Regions from separate parts of the Streptomyces sp. NPDC096310 genome, predicted to be linked through region 1. Evidence: riboswitches for the same ligand, from Rfam matches in the RefSeq annotation. Region 1 holds a riboswitch; each other region holds the start of a gene.
The links. A riboswitch is a leader RNA that binds a small molecule or an ion and turns the genes downstream of it on or off. The one in region 1 is predicted to bind thiamine pyrophosphate.

Region 1 (5,881 bases):
GTGATCGGTGTGCTGTTCAAGGTGCTGATATTCGTCGCCCTGGTCGGCGGACTGATCTACGCCGTGCGGAAGTTCACGGCGTCCTCGTCGTCCTCGCGCGGCGACTGGTAGGGCTGTCAGTCCATAGGGCTGTTAGCCCGCCAGAGGGAAAGGTGAAGAGGAAACCAACCCCGGCTGTGACCTGCCCCTAAAGTGGCTCACCTCTGCCGCACCCGGCGGGCTCCGGCCCGTCCGCACGCCTGGGGGTGATCTTTGGTCACAGCTACATCCGCCGCGGCTCCCACGCTGATCGGATCGGTGCGGCGGGCGCTGCGGCTGCTGGAGTCGGTGGGCTCCCATTCGGATGGAGCCACCGCCAAGCAGCTCGCGCGCGAGACGGGGCTCCCTCTCCCCACCGCCTACCACCTGCTGCGCACCCTCACCTACGAGGGTTATCTCCGACGTGAGAGGGGCGTCTTCGTCCTCGGGGACGCCGCCCAGCGCCTGGTGCACGCCGGAGCCGTCCGCGGCCGCCGCTCCACCCTCACCGAGGTCCTCGCCCGGCTACGCGACGCGCTGGGCGTCCCCGTGTACTTCGCGGTCTACCACGAGGGCGAGCTGGACCTGGTCTCCGTGGCCGACAGCCCCGCGTGCCCCGCGGTCGACGCCCGGGCCGACTTCCGCACGACGGCCCACGCCCACGCGATCGGCCAGTGCCTGCTGAGCCAGCTCGACGAGGCGTCCCGCCGCGACCATCTGGACCGCTACCCCGTCCGTCCGCTCACCCCGTACTCGGTGCCGGACCGGAGCACCCTGCTGGAGCGCCTCGACGCGCTGGGGCGGACGGAACCGGTCCTCTCCCGCCAGGAGTACCGGCTCGGCACGGTCTGCGCCGCCGTACCGGTCACGGTCGGAGCGATGGCGGCCGCCGTGGCCATTTCTATACCGCTCTGTCAACAGAAGCGGCTGCTTCCGACGGCCGAGCGGTTACGCAGAGAGATCGGATCCCTGCTGACCTCGCAAATCCTCTCTATCAGTATCTGAAAAATTACTCCTTGTGATCTGCTAGCGCTTACAGGACGATTGCGTCAAGAGGGTCAACGGGGATCATTCCCAGCCACTGTTCCATCTACTCCGGAGTACAACGATGCGCGAGTCGGTCCAGGCCGAGGTCCTGATGAGCTTCCTCGTCTCCGAGGAGCTGTCGTTCCGTATCCCGGTGGAACTCCACTACAAGGTGGCTGATCCCTACGCGGTACGGATGACATTCCATCTGCCCGGCGATGCACCTGTGACCTGGACTTTCGGTCGCGAACTGCTGCTCGACGGCATCAACACACCCAGCGGGGACGGTGATGTGCACATCTCCCCGACGACCCCCGAGGACCTCTCGGACGTCCATATGCGGCTCCAGGTCGGCGACGACCACGCGCTCTTCCGTGTGAGCGCCGCACCGCTGGTGGCCTTCCTGGACCGTACGGACCGGTTGGTCCCGCTCGGCCAGGAGCGCACACTCAGTGACTTCGAAGGCAGCCTTGAGGAGGAGCTGGGCCGCATCCTCGCCGAGGAGAACGCGGGCTGACGGCCCGTCGAGGGGGGCCGTCCGGGTGATTCTGCCCTCCCGGGTGGCCCGGATCCCTCCCGCTCCGCTCGGGCTACTTCTTACGGCGGCGGCCCCGGCCGCCGGTCCCGCGCATCCCCGGGGCCGGCACCAGCAGCCCCCGGGACTCCTGAGGCTCCCAGCCGGGCCCGGCCCCGGGGCCCGCCTCCGGTCCGTCCGGGGCGGGCGGCGATGGCAGGGGCGCGGGGTTCTCCGGGGCGGACCGGTCGGCGGAGACCACCAGCGCCGCCAGCGCCGTCGTCACCGGCACCGACGCGACCAGGCCGATCGAACCCACCAGCGTCCGTACGATCTCCTCCGCAACCAGCTCACTGTTGGCGACCGTCCCCACGCTCGACTGCGCGATTGAGAAGAGCAGCAGCAGCGGCAGCGCGGCACCCGCGTAAGCCAGCACGAGCGTATTGACCACGGACGCGATGTGGTCCCGGCCGATCCGGATGCCCGCCCGGTACAGCGCCCTGGGCCCCATCGTCGGATCGGCCTGGCGCAGCTCCCACACCGCCGAGGTCTGCGTCACCGTCACATCGTCGAGCACACCGAGCGAACCGATGATCACCCCGGCCAGCAGGAGGCCGCTCATGTCGATCTCCGGATAGAGGCCATGGATCAGCCCCGTGTTGTCATCGGTGTTGCCGGACAGGCTCGCCCAGCCGATGAAGAGCGACCCCAGCAAGCCGATCAGCAGCAGCGAGATCAGGGTGCCCAGCACCGCCACCGAGGTGCGGGCCGTCAGACCGTGGCACAGATACAGCGCGATCAGCATGATCGCGCTCGCCCCCACCACCGCCACGACCAGCGGATTCGAGCCCTGGAGGATCGCCGGCAGGATGAACAGCGTCAGGATCGCGAACGAGACCACGAGCGCCACCAGCGCCATGACCCCCCGCATCCGTCCCACCACGATCACCGCGAGCGCGAAGATCCCCGCCAGCAGCGTCAGCGGGAACTGGCGGTCCACATCGGAGACCGAGTACTGGAGATCCCGGGGAGCGTCCGGCGCATAGGCGACCACAACGCCCTGTTTCACGTGAAACTGCCGCGGTGCGTCGGGCTGGACGATCTCGACGAAGGTGTGACCTTTCTCCTTGCCCTCCTTCAGTTCGACCGTCGCCTTCTTGCACTCCCCCGTCTCCTCCTGGACCGCCTCGCGGCCCTGCGGAGTCGAGGTGTCACCGGTCGACGGGACCTGGGAGGCGTTCACGTCCTTACAGGCGACGCGCTCGATCTGGACGACCTGGCCCGCGTAGGTCTGCCGGTCGAAGCCCACGCCGGTCCGCTCGTGCGCGGGTGCGCCGCCCGGCCAGAGCACGGCGAGCCCGACCACCACGGCGGCCGCGAATGGAATCAGCACCGCCGCGATCACCTTGCGGAGGTGCCGGGAGACCGGCATGGCGGGGCCATGACTGTGCGAGTGGGCGCCCGGTTCGTGAGTCTGCGTGGGTGGGGTCACCGACCGATCATCGCAAGAAGCCGGAGGATGCGGGGGGCCCTCTGTTCAGCGCGCCCGATTTGACGCTAGCGTGGAGGCACCTTTGCACACGCGGGAGCTCGGAGCACCGGGCTGAGAGGGCGCTGACGTGTAGTCCCGGGGACGGAACCCCGGACACCTGCGCTGCGCCGACCGCTGAACCTGTTACCGGGTAATGCCGGCGTAGGGAGTAGGTCTCATGACCCATCAGGACGCACACACGCCTGCCTCCAGCTCGGAGGGCAGCAGCGCGGACCCGGCCCCCTCGGGCGAGGCCGCGGGCGGACGCTCCATCGGCTGGCACAAGGGATACATCGAGGGCTCCCGCCCCGATCTCCGTGTGCCGGTCCGCCAGGTCCACCTCACCAACGGCGAGGACGTCACGCTGTACGACACCTCGGGGCCGTACACCGACCCCACCGTCGAGACCGACGTACGCCGCGGTCTCGCGCCGCTGCGGGAGAACTGGATCATCGGCCGCGGCGACACCGAGGAATACGCGGGCCGACCGCCGCGCCCCGAGGACGACGGGCTCAAGCACACCTCCCCGCGCGGCGGGCTGCTCGGGAGCGGGACGACGGATCTGCGGGGCCTCGACGCGGTCTTCCCCGGGCGGCCCCGCCAGCCGCGCCGGACCCGCACGGACCGGGCGGTCACCCAGCTCGCGTACGCCCGCCGGGGAGAGATCACCCCGGAGATGGAGTACGTCGCGATCCGCGAGAACGTCGCCCCTGAGGTGGTCCGCGAGGAGATCGCCGCGGGCCGCGCCGTGCTGCCGGCCAATGTCAATCACCCGGAGACCGAGCCGATGATCATCGGCAAGCGGTTCCTGGTGAAGGTCAACGCCAACATCGGCAACTCCGCGGTCACCTCCTCCATCGAGGAGGAGGTGGAGAAGATGACGTGGGCGACCCGCTGGGGCGCGGACACGGTCATGGACCTCTCCACCGGCCGCAACATCCACACCACCCGCGAGTGGGTGCTGCGCAACTCCCCCGTGCCCATCGGCACCGTGCCGCTCTACCAGGCGCTCGAAAAGGTCGACGGCAAGGCCGAGGAGCTGACCTGGGAGATCTACAAGGACACCGTGATCGAACAGGCCGAGCAGGGCGTCGACTACATGACGGTCCACGCCGGTGTCCTGCTGCGCTACGTACCGCTCACCGCCCGCCGGAAGACCGGCATCGTCTCGCGCGGCGGCTCGATCATGGCCGCCTGGTGCCTCGCGCACCACAAGGAGTCGTTCCTCTACGAGAACTTCGATGAGCTGTGCGAGATCCTCGCCGCGTACGACGTGACGTACTCCCTCGGCGACGGACTGCGGCCGGGCTCCATCGCGGACGCCAACGACGAGGCGCAGTTCGCCGAGTTGCGCACGCTGGGCGAGCTGAACTCGATCGCCAAGAGCCACCACGTGCAGACCATGATCGAGGGCCCGGGCCATGTCCCGATGCACAAGATCAAGGAGAACATCGACCTCCAGCAGGAGATCTGCGAGGAGGCGCCGTTCTACACGCTCGGTCCGCTGACCACCGATGTCGCCCCGGCGTACGACCACATCACCTCCGGGATCGGCGCGGCGATGATCGCGTGGTGGGGTACGGCGATGCTCTGTTACGTCACGCCCAAGGAACACCTCGGTCTGCCGGACCGCGACGATGTGAAGACGGGCGTCATCACATACAAGATCGCGGCTCATGCGGCGGATCTCGCCAAGGGGCATCCAGGGGCGCAGGAGTGGGACGACGCGCTGTCGGACGCCCGGTTCGAGTTCCGCTGGGAGGACCAGTTCAATCTGGCGCTCGATCCGGACACGGCACGGGAGTTCCACGACGAGACGTTGCCGGCGGAGCCCGCGAAGACGGCGCACTTCTGCTCGATGTGCGGCCCCAAGTTCTGCTCGATGAAGATCTCGCAGGACATCCGGCGCGAGCACGGCGGAGAGATGGCGGGCGGCGCGGGTGAGTCCGGGGCGGACGGGCCAGGGGCGCCGGCGGGCGAGATCGAGGCGGGCATGGCGGAGAAGTCCAGGGAGTTCGCCGCGGCCGGCAACCGGGTCTATCTGCCGCTGGCCGACTGACCGTCACGGCACCGGGCTGGGCGCCTGTCACGGACCCACGCGGGCCCCCCGTACCGCTCTGGAGTCCCCGCGGCCCCGGCGACAGGCACCGGGCCCGGCCCCGGCCGGCCCCCGGGCGCCCGGCCAGGTCATTCAGGCCGGTGCTCGGGGCCGCCGAAGTCGGGGCTGGTGAAGTCCGGACCGCTGAAGTCCGGGCTGCTGAAGTTCGGTCGCTGCCCGGCGGTGGAGCCCTCGTGGGGGCTGCTGAAGTCAGGCCTGCTGTAGCCGATCTTGGGAAGCTGCTTGACCGAACGGGGCGGGCTCGGCGCCGCCGGGTCCGCGCTCGGGTCGTCGAGAGCCGCCCGCAGGAAGGGCAGGATGCCGCGCTCCAGCAGGGCGTGGCGCCAGGCCTCGCGCGCCCGGGCGACCTCGTCGGGCAGCTCTCCGCCGGCCGTCTCGTCGGCGGGGAGCTGTGTCGAGCTGTTGCGCAGCGCGGTGACCAGCAGCCCCACCGCGGCGGCCAGGATGCCCAGCGCGGTGACGGCCGCGAAGAACCAGCCCACGGCGAGCATGCTGTCCGCGAAGGCGGGTGCCGGGTCGAGCGCCTTCAGCAGAAAGCCCACCAGCAGGAAGATCGCCGCCGCGGTGCCGCCGAGGACCGGCACCAGGACCGTGATGACGGCCGTGAGCCCGGCACCGGAGTCCGTCGTGGCGTCCTCGGCCGGGTCCATCACCGAGTCGCGTACCGATGTGG
Region 2 (5,881 bases), on a different contig from region 1:
ATCGAGGCCGGCAAGACCGTCCAGGCGTACGTGGACGAGGCGAACGCGAACCTGGGCGAGAAGATCGTCCTGGACCGCTTCGCGCAGTTCACCGGCGGCTACGTGGCGGCGTACATGCACCGCACCATGCCCGACCTCCCGCCGCAGGTCGGCGTGCTGGTCGAGCTGGACAAGGAAGACGCGCAGGTCGCCAAGGACATCGCGCAGCACATCGCCGCCTTCGCGCCGAAGTTCCTCAACCGCGACGAGGTCCCGGCCGAGACGGTCGAGAAGGAGCGCCGCGTCGCCGAGGCCACCTCGCGCGAGGAGGGCAAGCCCGAGGCCGCCCTTCCGAAGATCATCGAGGGTCGTGTCAACGGCTTCTTCAAGGAGAACGTCGTTCTGGAGCAGGCCTTCGCGAAGGACAACAAGAAGTCCGTTCAGAAGATCCTGGACGAGGCCGGTGTCGCCCTGAAGCGCTTCTCGCGCATCAAGGTCGGCGTCTGAGTCCGTACGCGATCAACCAAAGACCCCGATAGGGTCGGAGGCAGTCGCTCGCGCGTGCCTGACGGCATTACTTCGCAGGCGGCCGGGCGACCGCAGATCTGACGAGGAGGCCATTGCCGCACAGGGAACCGCAAGGACCCCGGCAATGGCCTTCTTCGTATGTGCACGAGGAGATCTCCATGGAACAGGCCGACAAGAGCGTCGAGAAGAGCGCCGACGGTGCGAAGCGCCGCTTCATGCTGAAGCTGTCCGGTGAGGCGTTCGCCGGCGGAGGGGCGCTCGGAGTCGATCCCGACGTCGTCCACGCCATCGCCCGCGAGATCGCCGCCGTCGTCCGCGACGGCGCCCAGATCGCGGTCGTTCTCGGCGGCGGGAACTTCTTCCGCGGCGCCGAACTCCAGCAGCGCGGCATGGACCGGGCCCGCTCCGACTACATGGGCATGCTCGGTACGGTCATGAACTGCCTGGCCCTTCAGGACTTCCTGGAGAAGGAAGGCATCGACTCCCGCGTCCAGACGGCCATCACCATGGGCCAGGTCGCGGAGCCGTACATCCCGCTGCGCGCCGTACGCCACCTGGAGAAGGGCCGCGTCGTCATCTTCGGCGCCGGTATGGGCATGCCGTACTTCTCCACCGACACCACCGCCGCCCAGCGCGCCCTGGAGATCGACGCCCAGGCGCTGCTGATGGGGAAGAACGGCGTGGACGGGGTGTACGACTCCGATCCCAAGACCAACCCCGACGCGGTCAAGTTCGACGCGCTCGAATACAGCGAGGTCATCGCCGGCGATCTGCGCGTCGCCGACATGACCGCGATCACGCTGTGCCAGGACAACCGGCTGCCGATCCTTGTCTTCGAATTGCTGAAGGAAGGCAATATCGCGCGTGCGGTCAAGGGTGAGAAGATCGGCACGCTCGTGAGCGACCAGGGCACCCGGAACTGATCCCGGGCTGCCCCGTACGGGGATGGACAAAGCCCTGCCGGTCGGACACCGTGCAGGACAGGACGCGACGCAGGTTCCGCCGGCCGGCAAGCATGCCGGGCCCACTCAAGACACGCAGGAGCAAGTGGTGATCGAAGAGACCCTCCTCGAGGCCGAGGAGAAGATGGAGAAGGCCGTCCTGGTCGCCAAAGACGACTTCGCCGCGATCCGCACCGGGCGTGCGCATCCGGCGATGTTCAACAAGATCGTGGCGGACTACTACGGTGCGCTCACCCCGATCAACCAGCTCGCCTCGTTCGCCGTACCCGAGGCGCGGATGGCCGTGGTGACCCCGTTCGACAAGAGCGCGCTGCGCAACATCGAGCAGGCCATCCGGGACTCCGACCTCGGCGTCAATCCGAGCAACGACGGCAACATCATCCGGGTGGTGTTCCCGGAGCTAACCCAGGACCGCCGTAAGGAGTTCATCAAGGTCGCCAAGACCAAGGCCGAGGACTCGAAGATCTCGATCCGCGCCGTACGCCGCAAGGCCAAGGAGACCATCGACAAGCTGGTCAAGGACGGCGAGGTCGGCGAGGACGAGGGACGTCGCGCCGAGAAGGAGCTCGACGACACCACCGCGAAGTACGTCGCACAAGTGGACGAGCTGCTCAAGCACAAGGAAGCCGAGCTGCTCGAAGTCTGATGAACGACTCTTCCCGGGGGGCCTTGCCGACAGCCGGTTACTGGGGACCGACCGACCAGGGGGCTGCCCCGGCGGGTCCCGCATACGATGAGCATTCCGCACAGCAGACTCGGCCCATGCCCATCGTGCCCGACGAACCCGCGAACGACGGGGCCCAGAACGACGACCGGGGGGCTGCTCGGCCGGGTGGCCCCCTGTTCCGCGACGAGACTTCGCAGGAGCCCATGGCCGACCCCCCGCCGTCCCCGCCGAAGAAGCGGGCCGGTCGTGATCTTCGCGCGGCCATAGGAGTCGGTGTCGGGCTCGGCGCCGTGGTCGCGGCGTCGCTCTTCATCGTCAAGGCCGTGTTCATCGGTGTCATAGCGATCGCCGTGGTCGTGGGGCTGTGGGAGCTGACCTCACGGCTAGACGAGAAGAAGGGCATCAAGGCACCGCTCGTACCGCTGGCCGTGGGCGGCGCCGCGATGGTCGTCGCCGGGTACGCGCGCGGTGCAGAGGGTGCCTGGGTCGCGATGGCCCTCACCGCTCTCGCCGTGCTGATCTGGCGGATGACGGAGCCGCCTGAGGGCTACCTCAAGGACGTCACCGCGGGGGTCTTCGCCGCGTTCTACGTGCCCTTCCTGGCGACCTTTGTCGCGATGATGCTCACAGCGGGGGACGGTTCGCAGCGTGTGCTGATGTTCCTTGTGCTCACCGTCGTCAGTGACACCGGCGCGTACGCGGTCGGCTGGCGCATCGGTACGCACAAGCTCGCGCCCCGTATCAGCCCCGGCAAGACCTGGGAGGGGCTCGGCGGCGCCGTCACCTTCGCGATGGTGGCCGGCGCGCTCCTGATGGAGTTCCTGATCGACGGCGGCGCCTGGTGGCAGGGGCTGCTGATCGGTCTGGCCGTCGCGGCCAGCGCCACGCTCGGCGATCTCGGCGAGTCCATGATCAAGCGTGACCTCGGGATCAAGGACATGGGCACGCTGCTGCCGGGGCACGGCGGGATCATGGACCGGCTCGACTCGCTGCTGCCCACGGCGCCGGTGGTCTGGCTGCTCCTGGTGCTCTTCGTGGGGGCCTGACCGGGTCCTGAGGGGGCTACGCGCCGCCCACGGCGCGGCGCGTAGCCCCCTCGTGGCCTCTTCTCGGCGCGGTCTCCCGGAGCGGTCTCTCTTAGTAGTCTCTCCGGGCGGCGTGCGGGGCGCTGGCCACGTGGCGCCGTCTGCGACACTGGATGAACCATGCCTGCACCCGGAGAACTCACTTTCGTCGCGCCCCGCGGAGCCAAGAAGCCCCCGCGGCATCTCGCCGACCTCACCCCCGCCGAGCGCCGCGAGGCCGTCGCCGCCATCGGGGAGAAGGCGTTCCGCGCCAAGCAACTGTCGCAGCACTACTTCGCGCGGTACGCGCACGACCCCGAGCAGTGGACGGATATCCCGGCCGCCGCACGGCAGAAACTCGCGACGGAGCTGCTGCCCGACCTGATGTCGGTGGTGCGGCACATCTCGTGCGACGACGACACGACCCGTAAGACGCTCTGGCGACTGCACGACGGCACGCTCGTCGAGTCCGTACTGATGCGCTACCCCGACCGGGTCACCATGTGCATCTCGTCGCAGGCGGGCTGCGGGATGAACTGTCCCTTCTGCGCGACCGGACAGGCAGGCCTGGACCGTAATCTGTCCACCGCGGAGATCGTCCACCAGATCGTCGACGGGATGCGCGCCCTGCGCGACGGCGAGGTCCCCGGTGGCCCCGCCCGGCTGTCCAACATCGTCTTCATGGGCATGGGCGAGCCTCTCGCCAACTACAAGCGCGTCGTCGGCGCGATCCGGCGGCTCACCGACCCCGAGCCGGACGGCCTGGGCATCTCGCAGCGCGGGATCACCGTCTCCACGGTCGGTCTGGTGCCCGCGATGCTGCGCTTCGCCGACGAGGGCTTCAAGTGCCGGCTCGCGGTCTCCCTGCACGCCCCCGACGACGAGCTGCGCGACACCCTCGTTCCGGTCAATACGCGCTGGAAGGTCCGAGAGGTGCTGGACGCCGCGTGGGAGTACGCGGAGAAGTCCGGCCGCCGGATCTCCATCGAGTACGCCCTGATCCGCGACATCAACGACCAGGCCTGGCGGGGCGATCGGCTCGGTCGGCTCCTCAAGGGCAAGCGGGTCCACGTCAACCTGATCCCGCTCAACCCGACCCCGGGCTCCAAGTGGACGGCGTCGCGCCCGGAGGACGAGAAGAAGTTCGTCGAGGCGATCGCGGCGCACGGCGTTCCGGTGACCGTACGCGACACACGGGGCCAGGAGATCGACGGGGCATGCGGACAGTTGGCTGCCACGGAGCGGTAGCGCGGTCTGGGGGTAACCTTGGGCCGAAACGTATTGCATATTTTCCGACAGGGGAGCGCCACAGCGCTGAGAGTGCGGCACATGTCCGTGAGAGCGGGCAGCGGTCGCAGACCCTCTGAACCTTGCCCGGGTCATTCTGGGTAGGAAGTTCGGACATCACTCAAGCTGTTGCGCCCTGCCCAGGGCCCGGTCCGTGCCGATGACCGGGCCCGGGGCAGGGCCGCGTCTTCTCCTGGACTTCCCAGGAGGAAAACCAGTGAGCACCATTCGTACCTGTACCGGCGCCAGAAGGGCGGCGTTCGCCGCGCTGGCCGCGGCGCTCGGCGCCACGACCCTCGCGGCCTGCGGCGGTTCCGACGGCTCCGCGTCGTCCGGCGACGGGGGGAGTGGCGGCGCGCAGTCCAAGACCGTCACCCTCGTCAGCCACGACTCCTTCAACGCGTCCCCCGCGGTGCTGAAGGAGTTCACCAAGGAGACCGGTTACACCGTCAAGGTACTGAAGAGCGGCGACGCCGGCGAAGCGCTCAACAAGGAGATCCTGACCAAGGGATCGCCCCAGGGGGACGTCTTCTTCGGCGTCGACAACACCCTGCTCTCCCGCGCCCTGGACAATGACCTCTTCGCGCCGTACGGGGCGAAGGGCCTGGACCGTGTCGACGCGAGCGCGCAGCTCGATAAGGAGAAGCACCGGGTCACGCCGATCGATATCGGTGATATATGCATCAACTATGACAAGAAGTACTTCGCTGACAAGGAGCTGGCGCCGCCGCAGTCCTTCGACGACCTGATCAAGCCTCAGTACAAGAACCTCCTGGTCACCGAGAACGCCGCGACATCCTCGCCCGGCCTCGGCTTTCTCCTGGGCACCGTCGCGCACTACGGGGACGACGGCTGGCAGGACTACTGGAAGGAGCTCAAGGACAACGGCGTCCAGGTCGTCGACGGGTGGGAGCAGGCGTACAACGAGAGCTTCTCCGGCTCACCGGGCGGAAAGAAGGCCAAGGGCGACCGGCCGCTGGTCGTCTCGTACGCCTCCAGCCCGCCCGTGGAGGTGCTGTACGCGAAGCCGCAGCCCCAGAAGGCCCCGACGGGGGTCTCCACGGGTACCTGCTTCCGGCAGACCGAGTTCGCGGGGCTGCTCGACGGCGCGAAGAACGTGGCCGGTGGCAAGGCTCTGCTGGACTTCCTGATCAGTGAGAAGTTCCAGGCGGACATGCCGCTGAACATGTTCGTCAACCCTGTGGTCAAGGGCGTCGCGCTGCCCGAACTGTTCACGAAGTTCGGTGCGACCATCGACCGGCCCGAGACCGTGGCGCCCGACCGTATCGCCGCCAACCGTGAGCAGTGGATCCAGTCGTGGTCCTCCCTCGTAGTGAAGTAACCGCCGAGGAGAAGGACCGGGCGGCGGAGAAGGACGGCCGGGCCGTGCGAGG
Region 3 (5,881 bases), on a different contig from region 1:
CTCGATCTGCTCCGGCGCCAGGTACGAGACCGTGCCCAGCACGGTGCCGGTGGTGTTGGTGACCTCGCCCACGCCCCGGACGAGACCGAAGTCGGCGACCTTGACCCGGCCGTCGTCGCCTATCAGCACGTTCTCCGGCTTCATGTCCCGGTGGACGAACCCGGCCCGGTGCGCGGCGCCGAGCGCGGCGAGCACGGGCTCCAGGATGTCCAGCGCGGCCCGCGGGCGCAGCGCCCCGCGCTGCCGTACGACATCGCGCAGGGTGCACCCCGCGACGTACTCCATCGCCAGGTAGACATACGCGCCCTCCGCGCCCTGGTCGAAGACCGCGACCACATTGGGGTGCGCCAGCCGCGCCACCGACTTGGCCTCGCGGATGAAACGCTCCACGAAGGAGACGTCCGCCGCGAGCGCCGGATGCATCACCTTGAGCGCCAGGGCCCGGTCGAGCCGGGTGTCCACGGCCCGGTAGACCGTGGCCATGCCGCCGACCGCGATCCGCGCGTCGACGCGGTAACGGCCGTCGAGCACCTGCCCGACGATGGGGTCCTGAAGGGTCGTATCCACGCCGGTGAGTCTACGAGTCACCGCTGACACCCCCGTAGCCCCGGGTCGGACCGGCACAGGACTGCGGCCGAGCTGTGACAGGCCGCCGGAAACGGCCGTCCCCGCCGGTCGGCGGGGGCGCGGGCCCCCTGCGGCGGCCCGGCCCGGTCAGAACGCGGGCCGTTCGGGGTCGAGCGCCGCCACCCCGTCCAGCGGCGAGGACGCCTCCGCGAAGTGGCGCCGGGGGATCCGCCCCGCACGCCGCGCCATCCGGCCCGCCACCACCGCGTGCCGCATCGCCTCGGCCATCAGCACCGGTTCCCGGGCGCGGGTGACCGCCGACGCCAGCATCACCGCCGCACATCCCAGCTCCATCGCGAGCGCCGCGTCCGACGCGGTGCCCGCGCCCGCGTCCAGGATCACCGGGACCCGGGCGCGCTCCACGATGAGCTGGAAGTTGTGCGGGTTGCGGATGCCGAGACCGGAGCCGATGGGCGAGCCCAGCGGCATGATCGCGGCGCACCCCACGTCCTCCAGCTTCGCCGCGAGGACCGGGTCGTCGTTGGTGTACGGCAGCACTGTGAAACCGTCGTCCACCAGGGTCTCGGCGGCGTCCAGCAGCTCGACCGGGTCGGGCAGCAGAGTGCGCTCGTCCGCGACCACCTCCAGCTTGACCCACTGCGTGCCGAGCGCCTCGCGGGCGAGCCGGGCGGTGAGGACGGCCTCGCCGGCGGTGAAACAGCCCGCCGTGTTGGGCAGCGCACGGATGCCCAGCGTGTTGAGCACGGAGAGCACGGAGCCCCGCACGGTGGGGTCGAGGCGGCGCATCGCGACCGTGGTCAGTTCGGTGCCGGAGGCGATCAGTGAGCGTTCGAGGATGTCGAGGCTGGGCGCCCCGCCCGTGCCCATGATCAGCCGGGAGGCGAAGGTGGTGGAGCCGATGGTGAGAAGGTCGTCGGCCATTCCGTCAGCCTCCCTGGACGGCGGTGAGGACTTCGACCCGGTCGCCGTCGCTGAGCGCGGTGCCGGACCAGCGGGTACGGGGGACCACCGTCTCGTTGACGGCGGCGGCCACCCCGGAGCGCGCCGGAGTGAGGGTCGCGACGACGGTGTCGAGCGTCGTCGCGGCGGCGAACTCGCGTGGCTCGCCGTTGACGGAGACGTACATCACGGCGGTGTTCATACGGACTGCTCCAGGGAGACGGACGGAGAACCGGTCACGGTGGCCGCGGTAGGGGGGCCGTGCGCGGTGGAGGCCTCTGAGGGGAGCGGGAAGCCGGACGGGCGCGGAGAGCGGGACGCGGCGGCGGAGAAGCGCATCGGGGTGAACGGCGCGGCCTCGGGCGGCAGCTCACCGGACGTCAGGACCGTCGCCAGCACATCCCCGGTGACCGGCGTCAGCAGCACCCCGTTGCGGTGGTGACCGGTGGCCAGCGACAGACCCGGCAGCACGGTCGGCCCGAGCAGCGGCGCGTTGTCCGGCGAGCAGGGGCGCAGACCCGCGCGGGTCTCGGTGAGCGGCAGCTCGGTGATGCCGGGCACCAGCGCGTGCGCGTCGCGCAGCAGCTCGTACACCCCGCCCGCCGTCACGGTGGTGTCCCAGCCCAGCTCCTCGCTGGTCGCGCCGACGACGAGCTCGCCGTTCTCGCGCGGCACGAGATAGACCTCGGAGCCGCGCACCACGGCCCGTACCGTCCGGGACAGGAAGGGCGCGTACGGGCCGGGCACCGCCAGGCGCAGGACCTGCCCCTTGACCGGCCGCACCGGCGGCACGGCCTCCGGGGGGATGCCCGCGAGCCTCCCGCTGAGGCTGCCGCCCGCCAGCACCACCCGGTCCGCGCCGAGCACGCCGCCATCGGCCAGCACGGCGCCGGTGGCCCGGTCCCGTACCACGGAGAGCCCCCGCACCCAGGCGCGGTGGAAGACCACCCCGGCCCGTTCGCAGGCCGCGAGGAGCGCGGCGGCGAGCCGGCGCGGATCGATCTGGTGGTCGCCGTCGACGCGCAGCCCGCCGCGTACGCCCGGCGCGAGCATCGGCTCCAGGCGCCGGCATTCGCGCCCCGTGAGCCACTCGGACGTCAGCCCCGAGCGCACCTGGAGGGCGTGCAGCTCCCGGAGCTGGGCCCGGTCGTCGGAGTCCAGCGCCACGGCGAGCGTGCCACACGCGCGGTAGCCGGTGTCCCGGCCGCTCGCCTCCTCCAGCTCCTCGACGAACGCGGGATAGCGCGCGGCGGAGGCGAGATTGAGGCCGAGCAGGGTCTGCTCGCCGTGGTGGAGTTCGGTGACGGCGGCCAGCATGCCCGCCGCGACGCGCGCCGCGCCGCCGCCCGGACCGGGGTCGGCGAGAGCGGTACGCAGCCCGCGCTGCGCCGCCCGCCAGGCCGTGACCAGGCCGATGATGCCGCCCCCGACGACGAGGACGTCGTACCCCGCACAGGAGGCCGCAGCGGCCCCTCGCACTCCATGGGGCGGCTCTTCCCGAGGTGACCCCTGGGATGACTGCATGGGCGTCCAGCCCCTCCCTTCGCCGGCATGACCCGGATCAGGTTCGTACGGTCGGAGGCCGCTCCAGCCTCCCTCTCAGCCCGGTGCGTCCGGACTCCCGCGAGGTAGTGTCGGCGGCCAGCCTAACGCGCGGTATGCCGCGCGGTAAGGGAGCGTCGCCCGTGGCCACCGCGGGTGAAGCGCGACGGCGGCACGTCGTCGGGCCACGGGCTCTCCACCGTCGTGTGACGGAGGAGCTTCCCCCGGGCGCCCCCGCGCCGATCTAAGGTGACCGGGTGAGCGAACAGCGGCAGGAACACGCAGGGAACGCGCGGCCGGAGGGGCCCGGGGTGGTCGTCGTCGGCGCGGGCATGGCGGGCGTACAGACCGCCGTGGCCCTGCGCGAGAAGGGGTACGAGGGCAGGATCACCTTGATCGGTGAGGAACCGCACGCGCCCTACGACCGGCCCCCGCTCTCCAAGGCCGTACTGCTCGGCCAGGCCGACGGATCGGCCTTCGACATCGACTTCGAAGCCCTCTCCGTCGACCTCGTGGTGGGCCGGAAGGCCACCGGACTGCGCCCGTCCGACCGGGAGATCGACACCACCGTCGGTCCCCTCCCGTACGAGGTGCTGGTCATCGCCACCGGCGCCGAGGCCACCGTCCTGCCCGGCACGGAGGGCGTGCCCGGCGTCCATCCGCTGCGCACGCTCGACGACGCCGAGCGGCTGCGCCCCGTGCTGGAGCGACGGCAGCGGGTCGTGGTCGTGGGCGCCGGGTGGATCGGCGCGGAGTTCACCACCGCCGCCCGCGAGGCCGGCTGCGCCGCGACGGTCGTGGAGGCGGCCGACGGGCCGCTGGCCGGCGCCCTGCCGGCCGAGGTGGCCGCCCCCATGACCGGCTGGTACGCGGAGAGCGGCGCCACGCTGCTGACACACGCGCGGGTGGCCGGCGTCGAGCGGGGCACCGTCGTCCTGGCCGACGGCCGCCGGCTCCCCGCCGACGCGGTGGTCGTGGGCATCGGCGCACGGCCCGCGACGGCCTGGCTCGCCGGCTCGGGTATCGCGCTGGGCGCGGACGGATCGGTCACCGCGGACGAGCGGCTGCGCACCTCGCTGCCCGATGTGTACGCGGTCGGTGACTGCGCGTCCTTCCCGTCGGCGCGCTACGGCGAACGGCTGCTCGTCCACCACTGGGACAACGCGCTCCAGGGCCCGCTCACGGTGGCAGCCCAGGCCGTCGGGGAGACCGAGCGGGTCTACGACCCCGTGCCGTACTTCTGGTCGGAGCAGTTCGGCCGGTTCGTCCAGTACGCGGGCCACCACCCGGCGGCCGACACCCTGGTACGGCGCGGCGACCCGGCGGGGGCGGCCTGGTCGGTGGTCTGGCTGCGCGAGGGCGTCCTGGTGGCCCTGCTGGCCGTCGGGCGACCCCGCGACCTGGCCCAGGGCCGCAAGCTGATCGAGACGGGCACCCGTCTCGACCCGGTGCTGTCGGCCGATCCGGCGGTACCGCTGCGCAAGGCGGCGCTCTGAGAATTTCCGGGCGCCAGGACCGGTCCGAGCGCCGTTTCGGCCCGGTTTCGCCCCCGTCCGGGGTGGCTCGGGGTGCCCACTGTCAGTCCGGGATGGCACGCTTGTCCTGTGACCGAGATTGACGCAAAGATCGATGCTCTCGTCCCCGCCTGGCTTCACCTGCCCGATATCGCCGAAATGCTCGATGTCGAGGTGACGCGCGTGCGGCAGTTGGTGAAGGAAGGCCAGCTCATCGCCGTGCGCCGGGGTGAGAACAGGGCGCTCCAGGTGCCCGCGGCCTTCATCGACGGCAACAAGGTCGTCAAGGGCCTCGCCGGGACCCTGACGCTCCTGAGGGACGACCACTTCACCGACGAAGAGATGCTTGAGTGGCTCTTCACCCCCGACCCGAGCCTGCCCGGCACCCCCGCGCAGGCGCTCAGCGAGAACCGCGGTACGGAGGTGAAGCGCCGGGCCCAGGCGCTCGCCGTCTGACGGCCCGGTCCTGCCGCGGGCGGACGGCGTTCCCGCTGTCCGCCCGCTGCGGGACCGTCGCGGATCCGAGGCACAGACGTACGTACGACACACACGCACCACGCGGAACCGACGCGCGAACCGACGCGCGAACAAATGGCGGAACCAACGTGGAACCAACGGGGGGACCTTCCCATGCCCACGCCCCACCAGGCACTGTCCGACGCGCGGCTCTACCTGTGCGTGGACGCCCGCAAGCGGCAGGGTGACCTCCCCGCGTTCCTCGACGCCGTGCTGGCGTCCGGCGTGGACATCGTGCAGCTCCGTGACAAGGGCATGGAGGCGGCCGAGGAGCTGGACCACCTCCGGGTCTTCGCCGACGCCTGCCGCCGCCACGGCACGCTGCTCGCCGTGAACGACCGCGCCGACGTGGCGCACGCCATCGGCTCCGACGTGCTCCACCTCGGCCAGGGCGACCTGCCCGTCCCGGCCGCCCGGGCCATCCTCGGCACCACCCCGCTGATCGGCCGCTCCACCCACGCGCGCGCCGAGGTGGACACGGCGGTCGCCGAGCCCGGGGTGGACTACTTCTGCGCGGGCCCCTGCTGGCCCACCCCCACCAAGCCGGGCCGCCGCGCCCCGGGGCTCGACCTCGTGCGGTACGCGGCGGCGAGCGGCACGGACCGCCCGTGGTTCGCGATCGGCGGGATCGACGCCGGCAACCTGGACGAGGTGCTGGACGCCGGAGCCCGCAGGGTCGTCGTCGTACGGGCCATCACGGAGGCCGACGACCCGGCCGACGCGACGGCGGCCCTGGCCGGGCGGATACGGGCACGCGCCTTCTGACCCGGGGACCTGGCCTG

Region 2: another riboswitch for thiamine pyrophosphate. It lies ahead of ACIQ7D_RS25915 (thiamine ABC transporter substrate binding subunit); the one in region 1 lies ahead of thiC (phosphomethylpyrimidine synthase ThiC).
Region 3: another riboswitch for thiamine pyrophosphate. It lies ahead of thiO (glycine oxidase ThiO); the one in region 1 lies ahead of thiC (phosphomethylpyrimidine synthase ThiC).

Annotation. Positions count from the first base shown of each region.
Region 1 covers NZ_JBIWFO010000002.1:561,515-567,395, forward strand. Annotated here, with positions in the region: gene ACIQ7D_RS07990 (DUF5326 family protein) at 1-111, shown strand, start outside; gene ACIQ7D_RS07995 (IclR family transcriptional regulator) at 253-1,023, shown strand; gene ACIQ7D_RS08000 (SsgA family sporulation/cell division regulator) at 1,127-1,561, shown strand; gene ACIQ7D_RS08005 (YibE/F family protein) at 1,635-2,990, opposite strand; TPP riboswitch at 3,131-3,275, shown strand; gene thiC (phosphomethylpyrimidine synthase ThiC) at 3,268-5,148, shown strand; gene ACIQ7D_RS08015 (hypothetical protein) at 5,277-5,881, opposite strand, start outside.
Region 2 covers NZ_JBIWFO010000016.1:98,279-104,159, reverse strand. Annotated here, with positions in the region: gene tsf (translation elongation factor Ts) at 1-486, shown strand, start outside; gene pyrH (UMP kinase) at 666-1,430, shown strand; gene frr (ribosome recycling factor) at 1,558-2,115, shown strand; gene ACIQ7D_RS25925 (phosphatidate cytidylyltransferase) at 2,115-3,182, shown strand; gene rlmN (23S rRNA (adenine(2503)-C(2))-methyltransferase RlmN) at 3,342-4,448, shown strand; TPP riboswitch at 4,488-4,613, shown strand; gene ACIQ7D_RS25915 (thiamine ABC transporter substrate binding subunit) at 4,705-5,829, shown strand.
Region 3 covers NZ_JBIWFO010000026.1:27,514-33,394, forward strand. Annotated here, with positions in the region: gene pknB (Stk1 family PASTA domain-containing Ser/Thr kinase) at 1-567, opposite strand, end outside; gene ACIQ7D_RS31995 (thiazole synthase) at 715-1,509, opposite strand; gene thiS (sulfur carrier protein ThiS) at 1,514-1,714, opposite strand; gene thiO (glycine oxidase ThiO) at 1,726-3,051, opposite strand; TPP riboswitch at 3,049-3,162, opposite strand; gene ACIQ7D_RS32010 (NAD(P)/FAD-dependent oxidoreductase) at 3,327-4,565, shown strand; gene ACIQ7D_RS32015 (Rv2175c family DNA-binding protein) at 4,674-5,039, shown strand; gene thiE (thiamine phosphate synthase) at 5,214-5,864, shown strand.